DNA from 2 places in the Streptomyces endophyticus genome. Region 2 is predicted to be linked to the other one. Evidence: riboswitches for the same ligand, from Rfam matches in the RefSeq annotation. Region 2 holds a riboswitch; the other holds the start of a gene.
What was found. A riboswitch is a leader RNA that binds a small molecule or an ion and turns the genes downstream of it on or off. The one in region 2 is predicted to bind S-adenosylmethionine.
Positions count from the first base shown of each region.

Region 1: linked by a shared signal. The riboswitch ahead of thrC (threonine synthase) and the one ahead of OKJ99_RS05910 (aminotransferase class V-fold PLP-dependent enzyme) in region 2 are both predicted to bind S-adenosylmethionine.

Region 1 is NZ_JAOZYC010000123.1:78,499-81,897, reverse strand. It holds gene OKJ99_RS20315 (DUF7927 domain-containing protein) at 1-339, opposite strand, end outside; gene OKJ99_RS20310 (glucosyl-3-phosphoglycerate synthase) at 378-1,325, opposite strand; SAM riboswitch class I at 1,487-1,642, shown strand; gene thrC (threonine synthase) at 1,661-2,959, shown strand; gene OKJ99_RS20300 (ubiquitin-like small modifier protein 1) at 2,996-3,271, shown strand.
Region 2 is NZ_JAOZYC010000029.1:6,798-10,196, reverse strand. It holds partial or broken gene OKJ99_RS05915 (glycerate kinase family protein) at 1-324, shown strand, start outside; gene OKJ99_RS05910 (aminotransferase class V-fold PLP-dependent enzyme) at 276-1,661, opposite strand; SAM riboswitch class IV at 1,838-1,971, opposite strand; gene trpD (anthranilate phosphoribosyltransferase) at 2,059-3,123, opposite strand; gene qcrB (cytochrome bc1 complex cytochrome b subunit) at 3,257-3,399, opposite strand, start outside.

The sequences.
Region 1 (3,399 bases), on a different contig from region 2:
GGCGCCGGGCGGGACGGTGACCCGGCCGGTGCTGGAGCCGTAGCCGTCCGTCGTCCCGGCGGTGTTGATCCGCTGCATGACGAAGGTGTTGTTGTTGTCCTTGCCCTCGCCGTTCGCGGCGACGGCGCAGCGCGCGGCCATGCTCGCGTCGTCCGTCGGGCAGCCCATGACCGTGTTGCCGATGGTCTTGAAGTCGCCGTAGATCGATTCGTCGTAGCGCTTGGCGAAGGGGGAGACCACATCCGCGGAGGCGGGAATCGGTGCCAGGCCCGTCAGGCAGGCGGCGAGGGCGGCTGTGACGGCACAGGCCGCCTTGCCCTTGAGATGTCTGAGCAGCATAAGGGGCAATTTAGGCAAAACATACGATTATGGGGCGGTTACGCCACGCGACGCTCCGCATACTCACCGATTTCGATCATCGGCGGGCGCTCCTCCGTGTCGACCGGGTGGGTGCGCGGCTCGAAGCCGTCCGCACCGCGCTCGAACTGCGTGAGCACCGGCCTGATGAGGTGCCCGCGGGCGAGGCGCAGCTGCGCGGTGCGGTAGATCGCCGCCGCCATCCTGCCCAGCGCCTGCCCGTCCTGGTGCCGGTGCTTGCGCACGCCGACGTCGACCTGGGCGAGCGCGTCCAGGCCCACGGTGTGCAGCGCGTCCACGAGCAGGCCGAGCTCCACGCCGTATCCGACGGGGAACGGGAGCCGTTCGAGCAGCGAGCGCCGGGCCGCGTACTCGCCGCCCAACGGCTGGACGAATCCGGCCAGTTGGGGCCAGTGCAGATTGAGGATCGGCCGCGCCATCAGCTCGGTCACCCGGCCGCCCTGCCCGGCGGCCCCGGCCAGCGGGCGGTCGTACATCGCCTTCACGAAGTCCACGCCCGGCTCGGTGAGCAGCGGCCCGACGATCCCGGAGACGAAGTCCGCGGAGAATTCCCTCAGATCGGCGTCGACGAAGCACACGATGTCACCGGAAGTGACGAACAGGGAGCGCCACAGCACCTCACCCTTGCCGGGCCTGACCGGGATCCGCGGCAGGATCGCGTCCCGGTGCTCGACGCGCGCCCCGGCCGCCGCCGCGACCTCGGAGGTGCGGTCGGTGGAGCCGGAGTCGATCACGACGAGCTCGTCGACGAGCGGCACCGCGTCCGTCATCAGCGTCCGCCGGATCTCGGAGACGATCTCGCCGACCGTCTCCTCCTCGTTCAGCGCGGGCAGTACGACACTCACCGTCTGTCCCGACGCGTGCTTGGCGGCGACCAACCGGTGCAAGGGGTGCTCCGTCACGGACCAGGAGCGCCTGTTCAGCCAGCGCTCGACCTCTTCCAGCACGGTCTGGGTTCCTTCCCTCAGGACCCTCATGTGATCCATCTCGCGGTTCGGACGACTATCTCAAGGGTCCGGGCCTTCGGTTACAGTCTTGAACAAGGCCGGTGACCATCGCATGTCGGGGGTCGCCTGCCGTACACAACTGAATCCACACAATCGAATACCGCTCATCCAGAGGGGCAGAGGGATACGGCCCGTTGAAGCCCCGGCAACCATCCAGCCGGTCTCGTACGACTGTCACTGTCGACGTCGCGAGGCTCCCGGCTCGGGAAGGTGCCAATTCCGTCTCGTGGCGAGATGCGTCGCGAGGAAGATGAGGAGAAAGGGCCTCGCCTCTCATGGCTGTACAGACTGTCGCCACCGAAACCGCCGTCGCCGTCGACCTGGGTCCGGCCTCCGGCCTCTCCTGCCGCGAGTGCGGCGCCGTCGTCCCGCTCGGCCCCGTCTTCGCCTGCGCCGAGTGTTTCGGTCCCCTGGAAGTCGCATACGACCTCCCCGTCGGTGACCCCGAGGCGCTCCGCAAGCAGATCGAGGCCGGCCCCGCCAACATCTGGCGTTACGCTCCGCTGCTGCCCGTCCCGGCCGACGTCGCCGAGAAGCCGAACCTGAACCCCGGCTGGACCAAGCTCGTCAAGGCCGACAACCTCGCCCGTGAACTCGGCGTCGAGCAGGGCAAGTTGTTCGTCAAGGACGACTCCGGCAACCCCACGCACTCCTTCAAGGACCGCGTCGTCGCGCAGGCCATCGAGGCCGCCCGCGCCTTCGGCTTCACCACGCTCTCCTGCTCCTCCACCGGCAACCTGGCCGGCGCCGTCGGCGCCGCGGCCGCCCGTGCCGGCTTCCGGTCCTGCGTGTTCATCCCGCACGACCTGGAGCAGGGCAAGGTCGTCATGGCCGGTGTCTACGGCGGTGACCTCGTCGCCATCGAGGGCAACTACGACGACGTGAACCGCTTCTGCTCCGAGCTCATCGGCGACCCGCTGGGCGAGGGCTGGGGCTTTGTGAACGTAAATCTCCGCCCGTACTACGGCGAGGGCTCCAAGACGCTCGCGTACGAGATCTGCGAGCAGCTCGGCTGGCAGCTCCCGGACCAGCTGGTCATCCCGATCGCGTCCGGCTCGCAGTTCACGAAGATCGACAAGGGGCTCAAGGAGCTCATCAAGCTCGGTCTCGTCGAGGACAAGCCCTACAAGCTCTTCGGCGCCCAGGCCGAGGGCTGCTCCCCGGTCTCCGTCGCCTACAAGGGCGGCCACGACGTGGTCCGCCCGCAGAAGCCGACGACCATCGCCAAGTCCCTCGCCATCGGCAACCCGGCCGACGGCCCGTACGTCCTCGACATCGCGCGCCGCACCGGCGGCGCCGTGGAGGACGTGAACGACGAGCAGGTCGTCGACGCGATCAAGCTGCTCGCGCAGACGGAGGGCGTCTTCGCCGAGACGGCGGGTGGCGTCACGCTGGGCGTCACGAAGAAGCTCATCGAGGCGGGCCAGATCGACCCGTCGCTCACCACCGTCGTCCTGAACACCGGTGACGGGCTCAAGACGCTGGACGCGGTTGCCGATTCCTCGCAGGCCACCGCCACCATCCGGCCGAGCCTGGACGCGTTCCGCGAAGCCGGCCTCGCCGCCGACCTCTGAGTCCGACCGACACTTGTAGCAACAGGAGTTACCGCCATGAGCGTCAACGTTCGTATCCCCACCATCCTGCGCACCTACACCGGCGGGCAGTCCGAGGTCGCGGCCGAGGGTGCCACCCTCGCCGACGTCATCGCCGACCTCGAGAAGAACCACACCGGCATCGCCGCCCGCGTCCTCGACGACCAGGGCAAGCTGCGCCGCTTCGTGAACGTCTACGTGAACGACGACGACGTCCGCTTCGAGCAGGGCCTCGAAACGGCGACGCCGGACGGCGCCGGTGTCTCGATCATTCCGGCCGTCGCCGGCGGCTGATCTTGTAGGTCCATACAGAGTTAACCGAATTGCCCCCTCCGCGAGAGAAGCGGAGGGGGCAATTCTGCATGGTTGAGCGCGGTACAGTTGGGGAAGCTGCTGCGTTTCTCCGCGCGGTGCATGACGGG
Region 2 (3,399 bases):
GTCACCGCCGAGGGCGCCCTCGACCACCAGACGCCGCGCGGCAAGGTCCCCGCCGAAGTGGCCCGCCGCGCCAAGCGGTTCGGCCGCCCGGTGCTCGCCCTCGCGGGCACCATCGGCGAGGGGGCGCACACGGTGACGGCCACCGGGGTCGACGCCTACAGCTCGATCCTGCCCGCCCCCGTGACGCTCGCGGAGGCGCTGGGCCGGGGCGGCGAGTTCCTCACGGACGCCACGGAACGCGCCTTGCGGATGATCCTGCTGGGCAGTCGGCTGCCTCAGGCGTTGGTGGTGTCCGGCACGCAGCGCCCGTCCTCCGTGCGGTAGTTCCACCGCGCGCCGTCCCGCACGAGCTCCTTCACGGCGGACACGAACCGCTCCACGTGCTCGTCGGGCGTCCCGGCGCCGAAGCTGACGCGGATGGCGTTGAGCGACTTCTCGCCCGGCGCGGCCTCCGGGGCTCCGCACTCGCCCTGCTGCTGCGGGTCGGAGCCGAGCAGCGTGCGCACCAGCGGGTGGGCGCAGAACAGGCCGTCGCGCACCCCGATCCCGTACTCGGCGGAGAGCGCGGCGGCGAAGTGCGAGGAGTTCCAGCCGTCGACGACGAACGACAGCACGCCCACGCGCGGCGCGTCGTCCCCGAACAGGGAGAGCACCTTCACCTCGGGCACCGCCGCGAGCCCCTCCTGGACCTTGCCGATCAAGTACTGCTCACGGGCGACGAGGTTCTTGAACCCGGCCTCGGTCAGCGCCTTGCAGGCGGAGGCGATGGAGTACACGCCGATGACGTTCGGCGAACCGGCCTCGTGGCGGGCGGCCGTGGCGTGCCACTCGACGTCCACGCCGCCGTCCGCGCGCCGCGCGACCTTCTTGGACGCGCCGCCGCCGGCGAGGTACGGCTCGGCCTGCGTCAGCCAGTCGGAGCGGCCCGCGAGTACACCGGAGCCGAACGGGGCGTACAGCTTGTGCCCGGAGAAGGCGACCCAGTCGACGTCCAGGTCCTGGACGGAGACCGGGTGGTGGGGCGCGAGCTGCGCGGCGTCGAGCACGATGCGGGCACCGTGCTCGTGAGCGGCCGCCGCGAGCTCACGCACCGGCCAGAGCTCACCGGTGACATTGGAGGCGCCAGTGACGCAGACGAGGGCGGGACCGTAGGGGTCACGGTCGGCGAGGGCGCGCTCCAAGGTGGCGACGGCCTCGTCGGGCGTACGGGGCGCGTTCAGGTACGTCACCCGGGCGTCGCGCCACGGCAGCAGCGAGGCGTGGTGCTCGGTCTCGAAGACGAACACCTCGCAGTCGGCGGGCAGCGCGGCGGCGAGCAGGTTGAGCGAGTCGGTGGTGGAGCGGGTGAAGACGACCTGGTCGTCCTCGCGGCAGCCGAGGAACTCTGCGACGGCGACCCGGGAGTTCTCGAACAGGTCGGTGGACAGCTGCGAGAGGTATCCGGCGCCGCGGTGCACGCTGCCGTAGTACGGCGCGTAGGCGGCGACGTCGTCCCACACCCGCTGCAGGGCGGGCGCGCTGGCCGCGTAGTCGAGGGCGGCGTACGTGACCTCGCCACCGGTGACGAGCGGCACGGTGACGTCCCGGCCGAGGACCGCAAGCGGGGCCGCGATGTCGGAAGGGGCCGAGGTACAGGCGGCGGCGTCGACGGAAACAGACATGGGTGAACTCCCTGGCGAGGTAAGCGAATTGACCATGCGGGAGCTCATCGGGACAGAGCTCTACGGCATGGAAAGAAAGATGAAACGGGTACGCGGAGGCGGGGCCGATACGCCCTATCGCATTCGCTTGCTCACGAGACTGCTCCCTTGAGGACCAGGACCCCAGGGTTGCGAGGGGTCCGCGCTTGCCATACGCCTTGCTGCGTACGACCTGGTCTTCACCCAGGGCACCCCGCCACGGACGGAGGGTTGCCGGACAGCGGGCTGGGGCCTTCTGCAGTGAATTAACACAGCGCTGTCACTCATGACCTTGAAAAGCATCCTGCCACACGTCTCGGACATGGCAAGGGCGCAGTCCAAAATCTGGACTGCGCCCTGCGTCACACCACGTCCGTGTCTACCGGTTGCTGGCCGCCACCCACCGCTCCAGGGCGGCCTTCGCCGCGCCGGAGTCGATCGATTCGGCGGCCCGGTCCATGCCGGCCCGGATCTGCTCGACGAGCGTGCCCTCGCCGGGCCGCACGGCCACCAGGGCCGCCGCCGAGTTCAGCAGCACCGCGTCGCGCACGGGCCCCTGCTCGCCGTCGAGGAGGCGCAGGGCGACCTCCGCGTTGTACGAGGGGTCGCCGCCGCGCAGCGCCTCGATGGGCACGACGGCGATGCCGACGTCACGCGGGTCGAAGGACTCCTCGCGCACGCCGCCGTCGCGCACGGTCCACACCCGGGAGGTGCCGGTGGTGGTCAGCTCGTCGAGCCCGTCGTCGCCGCGGAACACCAGGGACGAGTTGCCGCGCTCGGCGAAGACCCCGGCCACGATCGGCGCCATCCGGGCATCGGCGACGCCGACGGCCTGCGCCTTCACCTTGGCCGGGTTGGTCAGCGGGCCCAGCAGGTTGAAGACGGTGCGGATGCCGAGCTGGCCGCGCGCGGCGCCCGCGTAGCGCAGCGCGGGGTGGAACTTTATGGCGAAGCAGAACGTGATGCCCGCTTCCTCGGCGACCTCGGGCACCCGCTTCGGCGACAGGTCGAGATTGACGCCCAGCTTCTCCAGTACGTCGGAGGAGCCCGAGGCGGAGGAGGCGGCGCGGTTCCCGTGCTTGACGACCTTGGCGCCGGCCCCCGCGACGACGATCGCGGACATCGTGGAGATGTTGACGGTCTTCGCGCCGTCGCCGCCGGTGCCGACGATGTCGACGGTCTCGCCGGGCACCTCGATCACATTGGCGTGCTCGTACATGCCGCGTACGAGACCGGAGATCTCCTGCACGGTCTCGCCCTTGGCCCGCAGCGCCACCGCGAACCCGGCGATCTGCGCGTCGGTCGCCTCGCCCCGCATGATCCGGTCCATCGCCCACGCCGTGTCGTCGGCGCTCTGGTCGCGGCCCTCCAGCAGGCCGTTCAGGACGGCGGGCCAGGAACGGTCCGCCGAGGTGTTGCCTCCAGCGGGGTTCAAAGCGCTCATGGCCGCTCCTGTGTGCATCTGTGGGTTGAAAGGTGCTGCGGTCCCACCCTATCCAGGTCCCGGGACCGCAAAGAGCCCCCGTCCAGGCACTGGACGAGGGCTCCCGCTGTGGCTTACAGCGACGGATCAGAGATCAGTGGTGGCCGTGGCCGCTGGTGATCTCCTTGTACTCCTCGGCGGTCGGCTTCGGGATCTGGTTGTTCTCCCCGTAGTAACCGCGCGAGAGCTTGCCGCGCAGCTTCTGCAGCCGCGAGACCTTCCGCTCGACACCGTTCT